Regions from separate parts of the Bacillus sp. BSL6 genome, predicted to be linked through region 2. Evidence: riboswitches for the same ligand, from Rfam matches in the RefSeq annotation. Region 2 holds a riboswitch; each other region holds the start of a gene.
The links. A riboswitch is a leader RNA that binds a small molecule or an ion and turns the genes downstream of it on or off. The one in region 2 is predicted to bind thiamine pyrophosphate.
Positions count from the first base shown of each region.

Region 1: it holds a riboswitch for thiamine pyrophosphate, as region 2 does, so the genes downstream of both, tenA (thiaminase II) here and thiC (phosphomethylpyrimidine synthase ThiC) in region 2, are expected to answer to the same signal.
Region 3: it holds a riboswitch for thiamine pyrophosphate, as region 2 does, so the genes downstream of both, thiT (energy-coupled thiamine transporter ThiT) here and thiC (phosphomethylpyrimidine synthase ThiC) in region 2, are expected to answer to the same signal.
Region 4: it holds a riboswitch for thiamine pyrophosphate, as region 2 does, so the genes downstream of both, thiM (hydroxyethylthiazole kinase) here and thiC (phosphomethylpyrimidine synthase ThiC) in region 2, are expected to answer to the same signal.

Region 1 is NZ_JAVGCW010000004.1:78,949-85,060, reverse strand. Features, by position in the region: partial or broken gene RCJ96_RS14480 (hypothetical protein) at 15-264, opposite strand; gene RCJ96_RS14475 (hypothetical protein) at 429-635, shown strand; gene RCJ96_RS14470 (YVTN family beta-propeller repeat protein) at 994-2,937, shown strand; gene tenA (thiaminase II) at 3,690-4,379, opposite strand; TPP riboswitch at 4,503-4,608, opposite strand; gene ddlB (D-alanine--D-alanine ligase) at 4,681-5,595, opposite strand; gene pdxR (MocR-like pyridoxine biosynthesis transcription factor PdxR) at 5,763-6,112, opposite strand, start outside.
Region 2 is NZ_JAVGCW010000006.1:96,835-102,946, reverse strand. Features, by position in the region: gene RCJ96_RS19600 (metal-binding protein) at 1-245, shown strand, start outside; gene RCJ96_RS19595 (DUF4870 domain-containing protein) at 310-627, opposite strand; gene lldP (L-lactate permease) at 925-2,583, shown strand; TPP riboswitch at 2,655-2,770, shown strand; gene thiC (phosphomethylpyrimidine synthase ThiC) at 2,883-4,643, shown strand; gene RCJ96_RS19580 (arsenic transporter) at 4,898-6,112, opposite strand, start outside.
Region 3 is NZ_JAVGCW010000001.1:61,628-67,739, forward strand. Features, by position in the region: gene RCJ96_RS00395 (LPXTG cell wall anchor domain-containing protein) at 30-476, shown strand; gene RCJ96_RS00400 (class D sortase) at 566-1,186, shown strand; gene RCJ96_RS00405 (response regulator transcription factor) at 1,226-1,915, shown strand; gene RCJ96_RS00410 (sensor histidine kinase) at 1,912-3,765, shown strand; gene thiT (energy-coupled thiamine transporter ThiT) at 3,975-4,643, opposite strand; TPP riboswitch at 4,728-4,829, opposite strand; gene RCJ96_RS00420 (FeoA family protein) at 5,024-5,251, shown strand; gene feoB (ferrous iron transport protein B) at 5,248-6,112, shown strand, end outside.
Region 4 is NZ_JAVGCW010000007.1:100,060-106,171, reverse strand. Features, by position in the region: gene RCJ96_RS21460 (YhgE/Pip family protein) at 1-1,396, shown strand, start outside; gene topB (DNA topoisomerase III) at 1,437-3,626, opposite strand; TPP riboswitch at 3,853-3,962, shown strand; gene thiM (hydroxyethylthiazole kinase) at 4,035-4,841, shown strand; gene thiE (thiamine phosphate synthase) at 4,858-5,517, shown strand; gene RCJ96_RS21440 (anaerobic C4-dicarboxylate transporter family protein) at 5,633-6,112, opposite strand, start outside.

The sequences.
Region 1 (6,112 bases), on a different contig from region 2:
TTTTTAAAGCATTGTTACTGTAATCTTCCTTTGTATATCTTTTTGATCTGCCGCTTTAGTGAATCCCTCGTATACTGCAAACATTTCAAGAAACTCACTTAAACGCATATCAATAATCGTGTCATCTGTTGTTCTAATATAGAAATACTTAAACTCACCTATGCAATCGTTGTGTAGATAATAATCCTTAATTTCGTAATGGTAGTTGTTAGCTCCCAATACTTCATACAGCTTATTTTTCGTTTCATCTATTTCAAATATCAATAATTACTCCATTTCACTCCCTCGTTTCCTATTAAAATAGCGTTTTGATTAAAAATTCAACTACCGCCCCTAACCCCCCCTACAAATTCGGAACTTTATAGAAATAAATCCTTTATTTTCAATTTAATTATATTAATATATTAAATAATTGGTGTGATAAATTAATGGAACAACTTGACTTTAGTGCTTTAGAACAGCCACTATTTTTGTTAGCACTTCAATTAATTGCATTTGTATTAATCATTTGTATCGTATATGGAATCTTATACAACACCATATTAAAATTAAATATGCCTAAATGGAATGCCCATGCGGTAGCTACGGTATTTTTCCTCGGTAGTGCCTATCAAACTTTTATGAATTTCATTTAAAAACATTTTTCTTTATTTCTCTCTTTTGTTGAGAAATCTATCATTTACCATGCAAGAATGTAGCAGGCAACTTAATTGGTTGCCTGACGTTTTTGCGATTATTTATTTTCAAATAACTATTTTATTAAATTTCACATATATAATCGCTTTCCTATTCACTTGGTAACCTTCATTTCCTATGATTACATTAACCTACTAATAACTAGGTATTGATTATATATCCCATATGAACACCTCAATTTTATTGGCATATACTTTGAAGGAAATAACATTTCACATTAAACATATACCTACAAACTCAGTTGCTAATAATTTATCAAAACTTACTTAACATTTAATTTTTTAAAAGGAGGTATTTATGAGATATAATCGAAAATCTAATCCCAAAAATTCGTGTGATAAATTTCAGCAACCTTGTTTTATTTCTATATCTCCTTGTGATCAAAGTAATTGCTGTACACCTGTTTTTTTCTCGAATTCTCAACAACAAGAATTATTACTCTTAATTGACCAATTAAACCAAGGTATCCTTTCCTTCTTTACCACACCAAATCCGACAAATATACAAATACTCCAATCTGCATTACAGGCATTAAATGATTTATTAATTACAGTACAACCAAATACTCCAAATAGAAATTTAGTTATACGAACTATAAACCAATTAATTAATTCCTTACCTACTGCATCTCTTACTCAAATTTCAGCATTGTTTCAATTTTTATTTCAAAACTTATCTTCACTTATTAGTTGTTCAAATATATCGGATCCACTATTGCAGCAAACATTCAACTTAATTTTACAAGGAATCTTGAATAGTTCGCTATTAAGTAACATCGGGACACCGGGGCCGACTGGAGCCACTGGACCTAGAGGATTTCGTGGACCTAGAGGATTTCCTGGACCTAGAGGAGCTCAGGGTTCTCAAGGAATTCAGGGGCCCGAAGGACCGGAAGGACCTCAAGGTGTGCAAGGAATCCAGGGACCGGAAGGACCAGAAGGGCCTCAAGGAGCTCAGGGTTCTCAAGGAATTCAGGGGCCCGAAGGACCACCAGGACCTCAAGGACCTCAAGGCGTACAAGGAATTCAAGGACCACCAGGACCACCGGGACCGACTGGTTCAGGAACCGGAATGGGAATACCAGGACCACCGGGACCGACTGGACCTCAGGGTATACAAGGGATTCAAGGACCGGAGGGACCGGAAGGGCCCACTGGACCTCAGGGTATACAAGGAATTCAAGGTCTTGAAGGACCAGGAGGAGCCACTGGACCTCAGGGTGTGCAAGGAATTCAAGGACCCACTGGACCTCAAGGTGTGCAAGGAATTCAAGGGCCCGAAGGACCACCAGGACCTACTGGGGAATGTGAGTGTCCAACTGGACCTGCATGTAATTTCCTTGTATATGTTACAAACGCAGGAGCCATCGATGACCCTGCAGATGATACAGTATCAGTGATTAACACCGGAACAAATACTGTAGCCGCTACAATTACTGTAGATAATGCACCTCTTGAAGTAACAGTTTCACCCAATGGGGCTCGTGCTTATGTTACTAATATTTTTTCTGATACCGTTTCTGTTATTGATACTGCTACGAATACTGTTATTGCTACCATTCCTGTTGGAGCTGATCCAATTGGCGTAGCTGTTTCTCCAAATAACACAACTGTTTATGTTGGAAACCACGCGAGTAATGACGTTTCTGTTATTAATGCCGCTACTAACACGGTTATTGATACCATCCCTGTTGGTATCGCTCCGCAAGGAATCACTGTTTCTCCAAATGGAGCCCTTGCATATGTTGCAAACGAATTAAGCAACACAATTTCTGTTATTAATACTGCTACAAACACGGTTATCGCTACCATCCCCGTTGGTATTCGTCCTAGAATAATCGTGTTCACACTAGATGGCACTCGTGCGTATGTCACCAATCAAAACAGCAATACTGTTTCTGTTATTAACACCGCTACCAATGCAGTTATTGCTACAATTAACGTAGGTACAGAACCTGTTGGTATAGATATTACACCGGGTGGAAATCTTATTTACGTTGTAAATAAAGTGAGCAATAATGTATCGGTAATAGATGTGGCGACAAATGCTGTGATTGATACAATTTCTGTTGGTTTATCCCCTGATCAAGTAACCATCATACCTGATGGCACTCTTGCATATGTTACAAATCAAGCTAGTAATACTGTTTCCGCTATTGATATTGCTACGAATACTGTTATCACTAATGTCCCAGTAGGTATCGCTCCAACCGGAATAGCTACTGGAACTATTTGTGAATAAAATAAAGAAAAGAAATTCACAGATAGTTTTTATTAATATCAATAGTATGTGATATTCTTTCTTTAACTACGTTCAAACAACCAGAATAAGCCTCTATATTTTGTCAATATTCCCTTCTGTTTTATCTCAAAGAACCTGCCGAGCAGCTAGCTGTTGTTAGCTGCTCTTTTTCAATAAATTTCAAATTGTAATGAGCTTTATTTCCTGCATTCTTTTCTTTGTATATCAGCTTCCTTGCTTTCCTCTGCTCTAAAACCAAAATAGAGTAATCCGCAAGTAACAAACGAGGGACTAAGATTATACATAATACCAATATCCTTATCCGGTGTGCACGTTTTTTCGCGGTTGTTCTTCTACAACACGTACATTGACATACATAAAGGTCATTCTTTAGTTCAGGATTCTTTTCCATAATCGCTTTAACTTCATTAAATAATGTATTGTAATCCTCATCACGATATTGAAACTGAGCTTGCATGAGTTTGAGTGCACTTCCGCCTCCAAGCGTAACTTTGTTTCTGCTATACTTCTCTCAATTCTTGTTGAAGTGAATCCTTTTCATCAAGAACGCCAATAACCTTTATAAAAGTTAAAAGTAATTACAATATAAAGCACTCCTTTATATCTGTAATGTCATACATTAGAGATATTAAATATGTATTATGTGTTTTATTTATGATTTTTACAATAATTTTACAAAAACCTAAAAAAGAGGTATTGCCCATACATACGTATAGCAATACCTCTTTTCTTTATCCTATTACATCTTTTACTTCTGTATCTACCGGCCACTTTTCTAAAGTATAAGCCATTTCCCAAAATGAATATTCATATTGACTACTTATAATAAAATGCTGTTTCATACGCTTACGATCAGACTCTGTCACCTTTTCAGCTATTGCATCTAATCGTGTAATTTGCTCTTCAACTAATGTTCGGAACCAATCAGATCCATAAGCAGAAATCCATTCGTTATAAATCGGCTCTTCTGGCTGACACTCTTTTAAACGCTCACCAATTTCATAATACAGCCAATAGCAAGGTAAAATTGCTGCAATAATATCGCCTAAATGTCCTTCATACGCAGCACGATACATATGTGAAGTATATGCATATGCAGTTGGAGCAGGGATAAAATTATCTTTTTCTTCTTGTGTAATCCCTAGTTTCTTCGCAAAGTTCTCATGTAAAGATAATTCCGCCTCATATGTATTTTGAGCATGATGTGCCATGCGAGCAGTCGTTTCTAATTCAAGCGCTTTTGCAGCTCCTAATGTTTGTACTCTAGCGAAGTGACTCAAATAATATGAATCTTGAAGCACGTAATAGCGAAAATTAGCTAAATCTAACGTTCCTTCACCGAGTTTTTTTACAAAAGGATGATGAAAACTAGCTTCCCAAATTGAATCTACTTCTTTACGTAATGATTGTGAAAAAGTCATTTGATTCCCTCCAATAATCCATTTCATATAAGTATTTATCCACAGCAATTAACGCTTTATAATAAAAAAACTTTCTTTACAGGCGTAAAGAAAGTGAAATTGACAGTATTTATACATGAAATAGCAATGTCTTTCCCACTTCCCTACGCTGGCATTAACCAGATCAGGTACTAAGAGTCTCAAATTCCAATTTGATCTCAGCCTATAATAGGCCCCCCTAGTGGATAAATATTTTATTTTCGTATCTTATTTATCATAACATACTTCTTGTTACTGTCAAAAGTATTCATAATGCCGCTACTTAAAATCCTTCTTCTTTTCTTACTCTTAATGAAGTTTCAATAATCATATCTAATAGTTTACTATAATGAATTCCCGCTGCATCTGCACTTTTTGGTAGTAAACTTGCTTGTGTCATCCCTGGTAATGTATTAACCTCCATTACATATGGAATACCGTCCTTCACCATCATATCAACCCTTGCATAAACACTACATTTTAATGCTTTATAGCAAGCCAGCGACGCTTTGTTTACACGTTCCTTAAGTTCGGCTGGAAGTTCGATAACTTCTTCAATAGTACCTGCATCATCATATTTCGCATTGTAATCAAAGAACTCAGCCGCATGTCGAATTGAAATGATAGGTAACTGTTTTCCATCAAAAATGGAACATGTAATCTCATCACCTTTAATATACTTTTCTATTACTACTTCAGAATCCCATTCGAACACAGTTTCCAGCATTGAAATTAGTTCGTCTTTATCATAGACAATCTTTACCCCAACACTCGAACCACCAGAGTTTGGTTTTACCACTAATGGAAATCCTAACTTATCTAATTCATCAAGATTTAGATCCTCCATTTTTGTAAGTTCAATCCAATCTGGTGTTTCTATTCCTTCATAACGTAAAATCTTTTTTGACATGTTTTTGTCCATACATATACCGCTAGATAACATATTGCTCCCGCTATAAGGAATACCTAAACTTTCAAGCGTTCCTTGAACTGTCCCATCTTCTCCGTATTTTCCGTGTAATGCGAGCAATGCAAAATCAATGTCTTTCGCTTTTTCGATTAAATCCATTTTTTCATTTAATGTAATTGGTACAATTTCATATTTATTTTTATCTAAATTTGCAATCATTTCATTTCCAGTCATAATGGATACTTGTTTTTCAGAGGATACTCCTCCCATAATAACGCCAATTCTCATTTCCTCAACTCCTAATTTCGTTTTTTATCCCGCATTAACGGGCAGTAAGACCCCCACCTCAAAATGCAGCGGAAGCAATGCAGTTAGGTGGGGGATCAACTGCCCGTAAAAGCCCGATTGGTGAGGGCTAATAATCAGTGGGGGATGCCCCCCCACTGATTAAAGTTTCACTTTATTGTATCACCGATTATTTTGATTCCCCGAACTATTTCTTCTTCTTTCAAACGTGAAAATCCTAATCGAAACGTGTTCGCTCCTCCTCCATCAGAATAAAACACATCTCCAGGAGAAAAAGTAACCCCTTGCTCATAACACTTTTGCAAAAGTGTACGGGCATGAATTTTTTCTTCTAACTCTATAAATAAATGAAGTCCACCATCACCGGTCATTCTTTGAAACGGAATGTACTCGTTACACGCCCCAACAGCTAACTCATATTTTTTCTTATAAACAGACCTTGCCTTTTTTAAATATTTTTCAAAATATCCTTCATGTAAATATTGAAAAAGAACAGCTT
Region 2 (6,112 bases):
ACACAATTATACTTGGTGATGTGATTCGTATTGCATACATGTTAATTGTGTTTTCTCCGTTTTTATTCCTATTAAATGTAATCGCGCTTGACGGGAATTTAATAGAAATGGCGAAGGAACATGAGGTTGAAATTGTAACGTTCGTAATGGGAATTGTTGTGGCAAGCACGCTTCACATTATAGCGGATAAAGTGAATACGCGACGCAAGAAAATGATGAGAAAAAAGAAGAAACGCAGAAGATAAAAAAAACCGTCCCAAAAAGTATTTTGGGACGGTTTTTTCTTATTAATCAAACGTTTGTTTAAAATTAAGCTTTCAGTACTTTTATACCTTTCACGATGTTCCAAATGAAGTAGTATAAGCTAATGATTCCGCAAATACATAAGACAATCATTGTACCGATGCCCAGTGTTACATCCGGTTGATCAGATCCAAGACCCATAACTCCTAAAATAATCATGCCAATGAATGTAGCAATACTTGGGATAATGTGTGTCCATAGAGCACGTTTTGCATGTGGTTTCGTTTCCGCGTCTCCCACAATCCACACAATAATCGGGAATAAGATAGGGGCAAATAATACACTAAAGTATGATAAAGCTGCTAATATTTTGTTTCCGTTCATATATATCACCTCATAAATAATATCCGTTGTTATACCTTTATTATGCAGGAAAGGTAGCGAGCTTGCTATCGATGAACATTACAAGAACGTGACGATTTTGTAAGATTTTTTCGTTAAATGATAAAATTTTCAAAAAAATCTTTTTAAATGGAAATTGTTATGGTACAGTATAAATGAAAGTTATTGAAAACGTTTTCTTAAACGTTTTTTTATTTTTAGACTTAAAGGTATGATGACCTGATAGTCTATTGATGAGGTTATTCTATTTAAAAGGGGATTCTTTAGGGGGAGAGAATAATGAACACATGGACACAAGTTTATGATCCGTTCGGAAACATTTGGATTTCGGCAGCGGTCGCACTTATTCCGATTATCTTTTTTTTCTTAGCTTTAGCAGTTTTCCGCATGAAGGGGTATGTGGCAGGATTTATTACAGTTGTACTGACAATTTTAGTGGCGTTATTCGCTTATAAGATGCCGTTCACGATGGCAATGGCAGCGACCGGATATGGTTTCTTATACGGATTATGGCCAATTGCTTGGATTATCATTATGTCGGTATTTTTATATAAAATTTCTGTGAAAACAGGTCAATTCGATGTAATTCGTGCATCTGTATTGTCCATTACGAATGACCATCGTTTACTCGTTATTTTAATCGGTTTTTCATTCGGAGCATTTTTAGAAGGGGCAGCAGGATTTGGTGCACCAGTCGCGATTACGGCAGCACTTCTTGCGGGTCTTGGGTTAAATCCTTTATATGCAGCGGGTCTTTGTTTAATTGCAAATACAGCACCAGTCGCTTTTGGAGCGATGGGAATTCCAATTACAGTTGCTGGACAAGTAACAGGTATTGATCCACATAAAATTGGACAAATGGCTGGACATCAATTACCGTTTTTATCATTATTTGTTCCGTTCTTTATCGTATTTTTAATGGACGGATTAAAAGGGGTAAGACAAACATGGCCTGCTTTACTTGTAGCGGGTAGTTCGTTTGCCATTACGCAGTTCATTACAGCGACATTCTTAGGGCCAGAACTTCCGGATATTACGTCGGCACTTGTAAGTTTAGTTAGTTTAGCGCTGTTCTTAAAAGTATGGCAACCGAAAGAAATTTATCAATCTGGGCAAGCAAATAGAGAAGCAGCTGCAACAACAGCGGCATCGATGCCGAAATTAACGTTAGGAAAAGTAGTAAAGGCATGGTCTCCATTTATCGTATTAACGGTTATGGTAGTCATTTGGAGTCAAAGTTTCTTTAAAGCATTATTTGCTCCAGGAGGCGCGTTAGAAAGTCTTGTATTTAAGTTTGAAATTCCAGGCTTGCACAATTTAGTAATGAAAGCAGAGCCTATTGTAAATAAAGCGACGCCTTACGAGGCAATTTTGAAGTTCGATGTATTATCAGCAACGGGAACAGCAATTTTAATTGCTTGTCTCATTTCCATGTTTATTTTGAAAATGAGTGTAAATGATGCAGTGGTAACATTTAAAGAAACTTTAAGTGAATTAAAAATGCCAATTCTATCTATTGGATTTGTATTAGGATTTGCATTTATTGCAAACTATTCTGGGCTATCTTCTACACTAGCATTAGCACTAGCAGGAACTGGCGGACTATTCCCGTTCTTCTCACCATTCTTAGGATGGATCGGTGTATTCTTAACAGGATCTGATACGTCAGCGAATGCATTATTTTCAAATTTACAAGCAATTACAGCGCAGCAAGTCGGTGTATCTGAAGTACTTCTCGTTGCAGCGAATACAACGGGCGGTGTAACCGGAAAAATGATTTCTCCGCAATCAATTGCCATTGCTTGTGCAGCAGTTGGACTTGCTGGAAAAGAATCAGATTTATTCCGGTTTACAGTGAAGCATAGTTTGTTCTTCGTAATAATTGTGGGGATTATGACTTATGTTCAGGCCTATTATTTAACTTGGATGATTCCGTAAAGAGCGAGAGAAATAAACTTTGCATTTTTCAGATTATCGTGTATGATGAGAAAGTATTGAAAATTAAATCAGTGATAAACTAGGGGTGCCTAACGTATGCGTAGGCTGAGAGAGAAGCGCGTGAACTTCTTAACCCTTTGGACCTGATCTGGCTCGTACCAGCGTAGGGAAGTTAACGGCTTTACATAATGATGTCTTTATGAGCCAGGTCCTTATTTTTTTATGGACCTGGCTCTTTTTATTTTGGCATACGCTGGCCATATCTCGTCCTTGTCACGTACAGGGGGGCAACAAAGGTTATGAAACAGTCTGTTTCAGCTGAGCAAATTGAATTGAAATCGAGTTTACCAGGAAGTAAGAAAGTGTATGTGGATGGACCACGAGAAGGTATGAAAGTACCGATGCGTGAGATTGAACAAAGCGATACAAATGGCGTCCCGAATCCGCCAATTCGTGTGTATGATACAAGCGGTCCTTACACAGATCCTGCGTATAAAGTCGAGTTAGAGAAGGGGTTGCAGGCGCCGCGCCACTCTTGGATCCTAGAGCGCGGAGATGTAGAGGCATACGAAGGACGCGAAGTAAAACCAGAGGATGACGGTGTGAAGGTGGCTTCGAAACATACACCTGTTTTCCCGCAAATGGATCGCAAACCGCTTAGAGCGAAGCAAGGTGCAAATGTTACGCAAATGCATTATGCACGTAATGGCATCATTACGTCTGAGATGGAATATGTTGCGATTCGTGAAGGAGTAGACCCGGAGTTTGTTCGTAAGGAAATTGCGGAAGGTCGCGCTATTTTACCAGCAAATATTAACCATCCGGAAGCAGAGCCGATGATTATTGGACGTAATTTCCACGTGAAGGTGAATGCAAATATCGGAAACTCTGCTGTATCTTCTTCTATCGCGGAAGAAGTAGAGAAGATGACATGGGCTACTCGCTGGGGTGCAGATACGATTATGGATTTATCTACAGGTAAAAACATTCATACGACGCGCGAGTGGATTATTCGTAATGCGCCTGTACCAGTTGGAACTGTACCGATCTATCAAGCTCTTGAAAAAGTAAACGGAATTGCAGAAGATTTAACGTGGGAAGTGTATCGTGATACGTTAATTGAGCAAGCGGAGCAAGGCGTAGATTACTTTACAATTCACGCTGGCGTATTACTTCGTTACATTCCGATTACTGCAAAGCGTACGACAGGTATCGTTTCGCGCGGTGGTTCAATTATGGCGCAGTGGTGTTTATACCATCATAAAGAAAACTTCCTATACACTCATTTTGAAGAGATTTGTGAAATTATGAAGCAGTATGATGTTTCGTTCTCTCTTGGAGATGGATTACGTCCAGGTTCGATTGCAGATGCAAATGACGAAGCGCAGTTCTCTGAGCTTGAAACACTTGGTGAATTAACGAAGATTGCTTGGAAACATGATGTGCAAGTTATGATTGAAGGGCCTGGGCATGTACCGATGCATTTAATTAAAGAAAATATGGAGAAAGAGCTTGATATTTGCCAGGGCGCACCATTCTATACACTTGGACCGTTAACGACAGATATTGCACCAGGTTATGACCATATTACATCCGCAATTGGAGCTGCGATGATTGGCTGGTTTGGAACGGCGATGCTTTGTTATGTAACGCCGAAAGAACATTTAGGTTTACCGAATAAAGATGATGTACGCGAAGGTGTTATTACGTACAAAATCGCTGCGCATGCAGCTGATCTAGCGAAAGGGCACAAAACGGCTCATCAGCGTGATGATGCACTTTCAAAAGCTCGTTTTGAATTCCGTTGGCGCGATCAATTTAATTTATCTTTAGATCCTGAACGCGCGATGGAGTATCACGATGAAACGTTGCCAGCAGAAGGTGCGAAAACGGCTCATTTCTGTTCCATGTGTGGACCGAAGTTTTGTAGTATGAGAATTTCACATGATATTCGTGAATACGCAAAAGAAAATGATTTAGAAACGACAGAAGCAATTGAAAAAGGAATGAAAGAGAAAGCGAAAGAATTTAAAGAAACTGGTAGTCATTTATACCAATAACACGTTACACCTCTTTACTTGATTGATCACACTGTAGTACCTAACTTAAATATAGAAGAAGCCCGCTTTGCTAAGACGGTAGCAAAGTGGGCTTCTGTTGTTTATCCCGCTATTTGTGGGCAGTAAGACCCCCACCTCAAAATTCAGCGGAAGCAAAGAAGTTAGGTGGGGGGCAACTGCCCGTAAAAGCCCGATTGGTTAGGGCTGATAATCAGTGGTGGATGTACAAAACCCCCACTGATTAAAGTTTCACTTTATAAGGCGAAGAAGAGATGTACCCAATAGAATAAGAGGAATAATGTAACGACTGTTGTGAGTGGAATAACGATAAGGGATACACTTAAATAGTCTTTCCATTTTACTTTAATTTTGTTTTGTTTCAGGATATACATCCAAATGAGAGAAGCTAGCGTACCGATTGGTAATAATAGTGAACCGATGTCACTACCAATGATATTTGCGAGATAGATAGTTTTTAATGTGACTGGATCTAATCCCATTTCTGTTAACGTAATGGTACCAATCATAAGTGCAGGGTGATTATTGAAGACATTGGAGAGGAGAGAAACGAGTCCACCCATTGCAAAGCTAGCATAAAGCAGATGTTGACTTACAACTGGTTCAAGCCATTGGACAAGCGCTGCTGTTAATCCTGCGTTGTGGAGCCCGTAAATAATGACATACATAGAGAAAGCAAAAATCAAAATGTGCCAAGGTGTCTTTTTCAAAATGTCGACAGGGTTCGTTCGTAAGTAGTACCATCTCCAAATGAGAAGAACGAGTGAACCGAGTACGGCAACAATCTCGATTGGGATGGATAAGAAGGATGCAACGAATAGAAGACAGCGCATAAGGAAGACGAAGCCTAATACTTTTAGCATGAACCTTGTCCGTTTTTGTTTCGTATCAACTGAATTTTTTCCTTTTAACGGATGAAAGTTTTTCGTGAAGAATATTTCTTCAATATCATATGAAGAAACAGGCAATTTTTTCGGAAGTTTTTTCTTCAAAACCGTATACATAAGCCATGACATAAACAATAGTCCTAATGTTGCAGGTACAAACATCATAGCAGTATGCATATAAAGAGTCATATTCACGATATTTAATGCGATTAAGTTTACGATATTACTTACACCAATTGGTGCACTAGATGCAGTAGCGATTAAAGCACCGCTTAATAAATAAGGGATTTGTTGATGCGGTTTTAATTGAAGATTTTTTAGGAGAAGAATTAAGATTGGCGTTGTAATTAAAATACTACCGTCGTTATTAAATAAAAGAGTCATAAGAAAACATAATAATTGAATATACCAGTATAAGCGGCGCCCGGAGCCTTTTGCTAAGTTTGCAAGTTTCGCTGCGGACCAGTGGAAGAATCCGAAGCTTTCTAATATAACCGCCATAACGATGGTCGCTAATATTGTTATGGAGGCACCGCCAATTTTACTAATAATGTCCATGACGTC
Region 3 (6,112 bases), on a different contig from region 2:
TGTAAAACGTATAAAAGGAGAGAAATAAAATGAAAAAGAAACTATTACCGATCTGTGCAATAGCACTTTTAACAGTGGGATATTCTTCAGTAGCAAGTGCGGATACTGGAACAGTAACGAAGGAAGAAGCAACGCAACTGCAACAAGATAAGGCGAAAAAAGAAGCAGCGATTAAGGAACAGCAAAAAAATGAAGAAGAGAAAAAGAGAATAGCACAAGAACAGCTGAAAAATGATATGGCAAAAAAAGAAGAAGCAATAAAGGCTCAGCAAAAGAGTGAGGAAGGGAAAAAGGAAGCTGCACAAGTACAACAAAAAAATGCTGCAACTAAAAAAGAAGTAGCAAAGCCAGCTGTACAAGGTGAAAAGTTACCAAACACTGCATCAAATAATGTAGTAATGATGGGATTAAGTGCATGTCTTGTAGCAATCGGTACATTATTTGGTTTGAAACGTCGCAATAAAGTTAAGGCGTAATTACAATATTGCCCTATAAAGAATGGGATAATTTCATATATTAAAAATGGTAGGTTATTCCTACCATTTTTGGCATGGAGGGATGAAGAATGAAGTTACTCAATTATATCGGTATCATATTGATGGCTATAGGACTATTTATGGGATCATATTATGCTGTGGAATGGTATAAAGGAAAAAGCTCTGCCGGGCAACTAACGAAGGAAGAAATAAAGAGCCTTACCAATATACAACATAATCAACTTTCACATGAAACTCCCGTAACTTCTCAAGTCCCTTCTTCTCAAACAGAGCATAAAGAAGGAGAAAAGGTAGCGATGTTACATATACCGAAAATAAAGAAGAAGTTTTCTGTATATTGGGGAGCGGATGATGCAACGCTGAAAAAAGGAGTTGGAATGTTCGTTAGTGATGTAACGACAACGCCATCTGGAGGGGGCCATACTGTACTAAGTGGGCACCGGGATACGGTCTTTACAGATTTAGGAGAGTTAAAAGAAAAAGATACTCTTGTTTTAGAGTATGATAATAAAACGTACACATATGAAATTCAAAAGAAGTGGATTACCCATGCGGATGATCGTACTGTTATTATAAAAAAAGAAGAACAGATATTAACACTGACGACTTGCTATCCATTTAATTATATAGGGGATGCACCGGATAGATATATTATCGAGGCGAAGTTAACTGCTAGTTATTCAAAGTGAAATTGTAGTTTCTCAAAGTGGGAGGGGGATACATAAGTTATGTCAAAAAATATTTTAATTGTTGAAGATGAAGACATATTACGCGAAATATTAAAAGATTATTTTTTAAGTGAGCAATATGTAGTGTTTGAAGCAAGGGACGGGAAAGAAGCTTTAGTTGTATTTGAGGAAGAAGAGGTTGATTTAGTTATTTTAGATATTATGTTGCCGGAACTTGATGGATGGTCCGTTTGCCGAAGAATCCGTAAAACATCCGAGGTTCCTATTATTATGCTAACGGCACGTGTTGATGAAGACGATACGTTACTTGGATTTGAACTTGGAGCAGATGACTATGTGACGAAGCCGTATAGTCCGCCAATTTTATTAGCAAGAGCGAAACGGTTGTTAGAAAGTAGAAAAGTAACAAAGAAACTTTTAGAGAATGAAGATGATACATTATCAATTCATGGCATCCACGTCCACTTTCCATCGCGTACTGTTACGGTAGATAGAACAGACATTAATTTAACACATACAGAATTTGAAATATTAGCGTATTTTATGAGAAATCAAGGGATTGTTTTAACAAGAGAGCAACTTATATCAAGAATTTGGGGATATGAATTTGCTGGTGACGACCGAACGGTTAACAGCCATATTCGTAATTTAAGAAATAAATTAGGAGAGAAAGCAAAGTACATTACAACTGTAGTACGAACGGGTTATAAATTTGAGGGGAATGTATGAGAAAAGGGATTGTACTAAAATTATTTACTCTCACAACAGCATTATGTATGTTAATTTTAGCGACAATATTTATTGGACAAACGATATTTTTTAAACAATATTATGCGAATCGAAAAGTGGAAGATATTAAAGTGAATTTAAATTCCTTTGAGAAAAATTATTTAAACTATGCAGGAAATACAGAAGAAATTAAGCGACTGGAGCAAGACTTTTTAAGAGAAAATAATACGTGGATTACGACATTAGATCAGAACGGGAATTTAAAGCATGCGGATGATTTTTATTTTGAGGTAACGATAGATCGTAAGCAACAGAAGAGTTTTGGACAACAAATATTCAAAATTCCTTTATACAATCTCATCAATATAGAAGAGATTGATAATAAGTCATCAACTCCGTTTTTAGGCCAAGAAATTTATTTTTCAGGAGTGAAAAAAGAAGAAAGTTTTATTCCATTCTCTTTTTCGCTAGGTAAGCAAAATTTGAATGGATTTAATAAACAGTTAGAAAAAGCATTTAATGAGAAAATGAGTAAATTAGATCAGGAGAAAAAGAAAGCAGCTGAGGAACAATTTGGTAAGGAAAAGAAGCCGGCAGTTCAGGAGCAAGCTGCCCAAGAACCAGATATTCACATAAGAGGGCGTGTTACGAAAGTTCAGCTTCCGGATGTAACAGGTCCTATAAATCCAATTTATAAAAATAGCATCTTTTTAGATAACATAAAAGAATTTCAAACGGATTTATTATTGAAAGAGAGCAAGCCCATACAATATGCAACACAAACAATGGACTATGAAAAAAATGATATTAAATATAAATTATTAATCAAACCAATAAAAGAAAAAGACGGATCCGTCACATATATATATGCAATGGCTTCTTTACAGCCTGTAGATGAAGCTGTACAAATGGTGCAAGATTACTACATTTACATCATTGCATTTGTAGTTGTTCTTATTTTTCTAGCTTCGTTCTATTACTCTAAGCAAATCGCAAAGCCGTTATTAAAAATAAATGATACGACGAAGAAAATAGCGCATTTAGATTTCACAGAACAAATACCGATTACTTCAAAAGATGAAATTGGTGATTTATCGAAAAATATTAATGTATTATCCAATAAACTCCATTCCCATATTGGACAGCTAGAACAAGATATTGAAAAGGAAAGAAAGTTAGAAAAGACGCGGAAAGAATTCATTTCTGGTGTTTCGCATGAACTAAAAACACCACTGAGTATTATGAAAAGCTGTATTTCTATTTTAAAAGATGGAGTAGCTGAGCATAAAAAAGAGTACTATTTTCAAGCGATGGAACGGGAAGTAGACAAAATGGATACTTTAATTTTGGATATGCTGGAGTTAGCTAAATTTGAGTCAGGCACATATAAAATGAAAAAGGATTCATTTTATATTGATACAGTAATGGAAGATATATGTGAAAACCTTTCTGTAGAAATAGAGAAAAAAGGACTTCGTGTTCATAAACATATAGGCCCATTTGAAGTAGTCGCAAATCAAGGCCGGATTGAACAAGTCATCGTGAACTTCATTACGAATGCGATACGTTATACACCAAATAAAGAAGATATTATTATTTCTACAATAGATGAGAAGGATCGTATAAAAGTATGTATTGAAAATAAAGGTACTCATATTGAAGAAGAGCAATTAGATAAAATTTGGGATCGTTTTTATCGCGTAGATGCAGCTCGCCAGCGTTCGCAAGGAGGAACAGGTCTTGGACTTGCCATTTCAAAGAATATTTTAGAACTACATGATGCTGAATATGGGGCAGAAAATACAGAAGATGGTGTGTTATTTTATTTCTATTTATCGAAAGAAGCGTAGACAATATGATCTACGCTTTTTTTTATTTATTTTCATATTATCTTTACCTAATCTTTATTTTTAATCAGTATAATTTGTTTAGAAAATGAGGTTATGTAAGGAGTCGATGAACCGTGCATAGCAATTGGCTAAGTATAATGGTATTTATTTTCTTTTGCGTATTTATTGTATTTTTAATTGATATTACGATATGAAAAAAAGAGCGCTCATTAAGCGCCCTTTTTGTTTGCATTTATTTGATAAGCATTGATGCTCTTGAATAAGCGTGGTGAAGTAAGAAATAAAAATATAAGTAAAACGGTACATAGAATATAGGAACCAATCATTGTACTACCATTTACGATTAATGAATATAGCACAGCTGATTGACCTTTCGGTGCATATTGTCCCCAGAAAATGATACCAGCAATAAAGTGACAGAAATAGCGAGCAAAGCTACCGATAAATGTAGCAAGGATAATATAACCAAGAACTTTCTTACCTTCGTTTTGTTTTGAAGAAGGTTTGTCTTTACGGCTACCTAAATTTGATTGTTCTAAGTTATTTTCATTAGACGTTAAAAGTGCTTTTTGAATTGGACGATAGAATAAGCCAGCAAATCCAATAAAAGCAAAGGCAATGAAGTACTCAATGAATGCTTGAACAGGTGTTAAAATGTAAGCATCTCCCACGACAATTTGTAATAGTCCCCAAACTAAACCACCTAAGAAAGCTGATTTAAAGCCCCAGCGGTAAGCAATAATAAAAATAGGAATCATAGCAAATGAAATGGAACCGCCTGTTGGAAGTTTAAGTGATAATGGTAAAATATCGATGATCATAGCGAAGGCTGCAAGAATAGCAGATTCGATCATCGCTTGTAAATTGGTGTTACGCATGTTGTCTCCCCCTAAATCCAAGTTGTACAAAAAAGAATAGATATCATAGGAGGATACGAAATACGTAAATAAAAGAGGTATGTATTTCGGACGTTTGCACAATCCCTGCGTTAGAATTAACTAACAGGTTCGAAGGGTCGGAACGAAGTGTTCCCTCTCAGCGGCATAGCTCCCCCTGTGATAACGAAATTCTTTATTTGCTACTGTTTATTGTAAGCGAAATGGATGAGAATGGCAAACGAATACAGTATGACAATGATTGAAATAGAATTGTAGCGAAATGTTAATAAATATGAAGCAAAAGGGTATAGTACAAGAGAAATAGAGTGTGCTATAATTTGTCTGAAAATAATTATCATTCTCTTCTGAGGGGGAAGGTTATGAGCTTAGTAGATATTAAAATCGGTGAGAAAGTGTTAGTAAAAAGCGTTCAGTCGTTAGATCAATTATTAAAGAGAAGACTGGCTGCTTTTGGTCTTTCGGAAGGAAGCGAACTTCGTATGAAGCAAAAAGCGATGTTCAAAGGTCCTTGTACATTGGAGTGTCGTGGACAGTTAATTAGCATTCGTCATTGTGACGCGAAAATGATAAAGGTGGAATTAGCGTGAATAAGGTAGCTTTGCTAGGGAATCCGAATACAGGGAAAACATCATTATTTAATGCACTTACTGGTTCTTATGAATATATAGGAAACTGGAGCGGTGTAACAGTAGAAAAGAAGGTTGGTAAATTAAAAGATAAGCAAGGAACATTGATTGATTTACCGGGTGTGTATGATTTGAATCCAGTTTCACGTGATGAAGGTGTTGTAACAAACTTTCTACTAACAGAAGAATTTCAGCATATGTTAAATATTGTGGATTCTTCGCAATTTGAACGAAATATGCATTTAACGTTGCAATTACTTGAATTTGGTAAGCCCGTTTCAATTGGTTTAAATATGATTGATGTGGCGAAGCAAAGAGGAATTGTAATTGATGTAAAACGATTATCAGAACTATTAGGTGTAACAGTCGTTCCTGTCGTTGCAAGAAGTGGCAAAGGTTGTGAAGAACTACTTGCGACTCTTAAAGAAAATGACAAAAACGAGAAAAAGCCATTCCTTATTTCATATGGTGTACAAATGGATGAAGGAATTGGAGAAGTAATTGCTCTTTTAGAGACAGTGAATTACGAGCATCCGAGATGGTTAGCGCTTCAATTTTTAAGCAATAACGAAGTAGTAGAAAAAGAAATGAAGGTATTACCAATCTATAAGGAACTCAAAGCCATTCGATCTCGCTTAGAAGAAAAACTTGATTGTACGTTGGAAGAGCATATTTATAAAACTCGTGAAGCGTATATTGAAAAGTTAAAAACAAATGTTATGAAGCATGAGAAAGAAGGAAAAATTCCTTTTTCAGAAAAAATTGATAGATTAATTACACATAAAATTTTAGGACTTCCAATCTTTTTAGCAGTTATGTTTT
Region 4 (6,112 bases), on a different contig from region 2:
TGAGGCATTAGACAATGGTAGAGAAAAGTACGATAAGGCTGTAAGTGATTACAGCAGAGTAAAAACAGAACTTGGAAAAGCAAGAGAAGACTTAAGCAACGCAGGTGTTAATGGATTAGACTCTACAAAAGTAGCCTTAAATGATTTAAATGGACAGTTCAAAGCAGCATGGAATTTAGTTAATGATATGATTCCAGTTCTGGAAAATACAAATAAAGTTTTAGCAGATGTAAATAGTGATAAGAACACGAATAACACGATTTCTAAATTGAATAAAGTAAAAGATGGTCTTCAAAAAGGAATCGATTTAACTGATAAAGGAATTGACTCTATTAATAAAGGGCAAAAACCAGCGGTAGATGTTATTGAGAGCATTAATGAAGTATCTAAAAATGTTTCGGGCCAAATTGGTGACATTTTAGCTAAATATGACTCAGAAATCACTCCAAATTTCAATGCAGCTATTGCTCGTACGAAAGAGATGTCTAAAAACACATCTCAAATTTTAAAAGAAGCAGACAAAAAGCTTCCAGATGTTAAAAAATTACTAGAAGATTCATCAAAAGGCTTAGTAGACGGTAGAAAGAAATTAGCAGATATTAAAGCTGAAATGCCAGCTACTGAGAAAAAGATTAAAGAATTAGCAGATAAAATTCGTGATTTTGAATCTGAAGAGGATTTAAAAGACATCATCCGTTTGTTGAAAAACGATGTTGAGAAGCAAAGTGATTACTTTGCAAATCCAGTAAATTTAAAAGAGAATAAATTATTTGCAATGCCGAACTATGGTTCAGCAATGTCACCATTCTATACAGTGCTTGCATTATGGGTAGGCGCATTATTAATGGTTTCGTTATTAACAGTAGAAGTACATGAAGAGGGCGCGAATTATAAGAGCCATGAAATTTACTTCGGACGTTTATTAACATTCTTAACGATAGGTCTTTCACAGGCGTTTATCGTATCGATGGGAGATATATTCTTACTCGGTACGTACGTAGTCGATAAGTTCTGGTTTGTATTATTTAGTTTATTTATAGGTGGAGTATTTGTTTGTATCGTGTACTCACTCGTTTCTATTTTCGGAAACGTAGGGAAATCGATGGCGATCATTTTACTTGTACTGCAAGTAGCAGGATCGGGCGGAACATTCCCAATTCAAATGACACCGGCGTTCTTCCAAGCGATTTATCCGTTCTTACCGTTCACATACGCAATTAGTGCAATTCGTGAAACAGTAGGCGGAATGCTATGGGATATTGTAACGCGAGATTTACTTGTGTTAAGTGCTTTCGTAGTAGTTATGATTGTTGCTGCGTTATTACTGAAAACACCAATTAACAAATCAAGTGAAAAATTCGTTGAGAATGCAAAAGGAAGTAAAATCATTCACTAACATAAAAGGTTCCTACCGCTAGAGGTAGGAACCTTTTTGTTTAATCAAATTTTAATTTCTTTAATGCTTCTGCGAATGGGTTATTTAATGGTTCTTCTTCTTTTTTCTGCTGTTTCATATATTTTTGAACGTCACGCTTATCAGCTTTGTTTCCAGATTCCTTTTTACGTCTTTCTTGGAATGTGGATAATTTCTCGCGATAGCCACATTTACATGCAAAGATTTGTCCTGCACCTTCACCACGTAATTCTAACTTCTTCTTACACTGAGGGCAACGAGCGTTTGTTGTACGAGATACATTTTTACGATGACCACATTCACGGTCTTGGCAAACGAGCATTTTTCCTTTTTTGCCGTTTACCTCTAGCATTGGTTTACCGCAATCTGGACAAGACTTCGTTGAAATGTTGTCATGTTTATATTTTTTATCACTCGATTTAATTTCAGAAACAATTTCTTTCGTATAGTTCTTCATTTCGGAAATGAATACTTCTTTTTTTAGTTTACCCTTTGCAATTGCCTCTAGCTTTTGTTCCCACTCACCAGTTAGTGTAGGTGATTTTAACTCTTCTGGTACTAAATCAAGTAACTGACGGCCTTTTGAAGTAATGTGAATATCTTTACCGCGTTTTTCAATTAAGAATGAATTGAATAGCTTGTCGATAATATCAGCACGCGTTGCTACAGTACCTAATCCACCAGTTGATTTTAATGTATCAGCAAGTTGCTTATTTTGCGTATCCATATATTTTGTAGGATTTTCCATTGCTGAAAGTAAAGTTGCTTCGTTAAAACGTGCAGGTGCTTTCGTTTGACCTGATGTTTGCATAATTAACTTTACAGTTAATGTATCGCCTTTTTCGATGCGAGGTAAAAGCTGCTCTTTTACGTCATCAGTTACATCATCATCTTCAAAGCGATTTTCATATACTTCCTTCCAACCGGCATGTAAAATTGTTTTTCCGCGTGCAATGAACGTTTCATTGCCGACTTTTGTGCGTAACGTTAGTTGTTCGTATTCGAATGCCGGGAATAAAACAGCTAAGAAACGTTTGACAACTAAATCATAAATTTTACGTTCTTTATCTGTGAAGGCTGAGAAGTTAACGTATCCTTCTGTCGGAATAATTGCGTGGTGATCGCTTACTTTACTATCATCAACAAATGATTTATTAGCCTTGATAGGCTTTTGTAATACTTTATGTGCTAAAGGACGATATTCCCCAACGCCGCACGCCTTTAGACGTTCTGGAAGTGTTCCAACGATATCAGATGAAATGTAACGCGAATCTGTACGAGGGTATGTTAGCACTTTATGTTGCTCATACAATTTCTGCATAATATTCAATGTTTCTTTCGCAGAGTAACCGAACTTTTTATTGGCATCACGTTGCAATTCAGTTAAATCGTAAAGACCAGGAGAGAATGACTTCTTCTGTTTTTTATCAATTTCTAAAACAGTAGCATTATGTTTATCTAAACCTTTTACAATACCATCAATTTTTTCTTTATTAAAACTGCGGCTATTGCCATTTGCATCTTGCCACGTTAGTTTTAATTGATTTGTTGTTTGAGCTTCAATGCCGTAGTAAGTTTGAGCTTTGAAGTTCTTTATTTCATCTTCACGATTAGCGATCATAGCAACAGTAGGTGTTTGCACACGGCCACAGTTAAGCTGGGCATTAAAGCGAGTCGTTAAAGCGCGAGTCGCGTTAAGACCGATATACCAGTCAGCTTCTGAACGTGCGACAGCTGAAGCGTATAAATTGTCATATGCTTTACCTGGTTTTAAATTTGCGAAACCATCTTTAATTGCTTTATCAGTAACAGATGAAATCCATAGACGTTTAATTGGTTTGTTAATTCGAACCTTATCAATAATCCAACGAGCAACTAATTCCCCTTCACGTCCAGCGTCTGTCGCTACAATAATTTCATTTACATCTTTTCTAAGAAGCTGACTTTTTACAGCGTTAAATTGTTTCCCTGTTTGTTTAATAACAGTTAATTTCAAACGCTCAGGTAGCATCGGTAAATCTTCTAAATTCCACTTTTTATATTTCACATCATAGCTTTCTGGATCAGCTAATGTAACAAGATGACCTAAAGCCCAAGTTACAATATATTTACTACCTTCAAGGTAGCCATTTCCTTTTTTATCACACTTCAGTACACGCGCAATATCTCGTGCAACGGAAGGTTTTTCAGCGATTACAACGCTTTTTGCCATATTAAAAACATCCTTTCAAATTTCCATACGTTAACTATAGCATACATCTTCTTGAGATTCAGTTTCGCTCCATATTTGAACGGTTTTTAGTGGAATGAACAAAGTCTCTACTGATTAAAGTTTCATTTTATTATGCTTATTGTTATATAGGTTGCTTCCATATTAAATAGAAAAGTAAAGAACTTGTTATTTTAGTAGAATAAGAGTAGACTTTGAAGTAGATGAATAATAAGCACATGGGAGTTTGTGGATGCAAACTGAGAGTATGACTATTCCGTCATTGACCATTTGAACCTGTTGGATAATGCCAGCGTAGGGAGAGTGTAAAAGCACATGTTCAGGCACTTTGCGTACGCGCAAAGTGCCTTTTTGTGTATCTCCCATCACTATAGTTAGGAGATGAGAAGGATGAATACGAAAGAAATTAGCAAAGTAGTGGATTTGGTGAGAGAATCTAATCCGCTCGTTCATAATATTACAAATGTTGTTGTAACAAATTTTACAGCTAACGGTTTATTAGCATTAGGGGCATCCCCTGTAATGGCGTATGCAAAAGAAGAAGTAGCAGAAATGGCTAGCATTGCTGGGGCGTTAGTATTAAATATGGGGACACTTCGTCCTGACGAGGTAGAAGCGATGTTACTTGCTGGTAAGTCGGCTAATAGGAATGATGTACCGGTACTGTTTGATCCGGTTGGCGCAGGGGCAACTTCGTATCGAACAGAAGTTGCGAGACATATTCCGGCTGAAATCGAATTAGCAATTATTCGCGGAAATGCAGCTGAAATAGCGAACGTTATTAATGAAAAATGGGAAATTAAAGGGGTAGACGCTGGTGCTGGAAATGGTAATGTCGTAAGTATTGCAAAGCAGGCAGCAGATGAACTAAATACAGTTGCGGTGATTACTGGAAAAGAAGATGTTGTTACAGATGGAGAGCGAACTATTGTTATTCGAAATGGTCACTCTATTTTAACGAAAATTACGGGAACTGGTTGTTTACTAACTTCTGTAATAGGAGCATTTGTAGCGGTAGAAAAGGATTATGTAAAGGCTGCATTAGCGGCATTAACGTTTTATGGTGTAGCCGCGGAACTAGCAGCTGCTAAGACAGTAGAAAAAGGACCTGGTAGTTTCCAAATTGAATTTTTAAATCAGTTAGCCAATACGACTTCGGGTGATATAGAAAAGTATGGGAAGATTGAGGTTATATAGTAAGGAGGGAAAATAAATGTCACGTATTTCAAAGGCAGAAATGTCTAAGTTATTATCAGTATATTTTATTATGGGAAGTAACAATTGTACGAAGGATCCACTGCAAGTATTGAGAGAGGCACTTGAAGGTGGTATAACAATTTTTCAATTTCGTGAAAAGGGAGAAGGGGCTTTAACGGGAGAAGAACGTATTTGTTTCGCAAAAGAATTACAAGCAATTTGTAAGGAATACGGTGTACCATTCATCGTAAATGATGATGTGGAACTAGCTCTCGAGTTAGATGCAGATGGCGTGCATGTTGGACAAGATGATGAAGGAATTACTTCTGTTCGTGAAAAAATGGGGGATAAAATTGTTGGTGTATCTACCCATACAATTGAAGAAGCACGCTGGGCAATTAAAAACGGAGCTGATTATTTAGGAGTTGGCCCAATTTTTCCGACGAGTACGAAAAAGGATACGAAAGCGGTGCAAGGAACGAAAGGTTTAGCTCATTTTAGAGAACAAGGAATTACAATACCGATTGTTGGGATTGGTGGCATTTCAATTGAAAATACAGCTTCGGTTATAGAAGCAGGTGCGGATGGTGTTTCCGTTATCTCTGCGATTAGTTTAGCGGAATCTGCCTATGAAAGTACGAAGAAATTAGTAGAGGAAGTAAGTAGGAGTTTGTAGGAAAAGGGAACTTCACAAAAATAGTAAAGAACAGAATGGACAGATAAAAATATTTAAACAAACGTTTGATTAAAAAAGCACAAACCCTTTAAATTTGTAGGTTTGTGCTTTTTCTTTAAAACATAATTGAAATTAAGAGCATTCCAATTCCGATAGAAGTGAATGTTGCGATTAGGCCTGGAATCATAAAGCTATGATTTAAAACATATTTACCAATGCCAGTTGTGCCAGTACGATCAAAGTTAATGGCAGCAACGATTGTTCCGTAGTTTGGAATGAAGAAATATCCATTTACTGCAGGGAACATCGCGATCAGTAGTGCTGGTGGAATACCGAGTGATAATCCAAGAGGCATTAAAGCACGTACTGTTGCGGCTTGGCTATATAGTAAAATAGATAGAATGAATAATGCGATGGCAAATAGCCATGGCGCACTTGTTACTAGATGCTGAATTGATCCCTGAATCATATTTAAGTTTCCGTTAAAGAAAGTATCTCCCATCCAAGCGATACCGAAAATAGCAACAACTGCTGTTGCCCCCGCTTTAAAGACGTTACCAGACACGATGCTTTCTACATTTGGTTTACAGAAAAT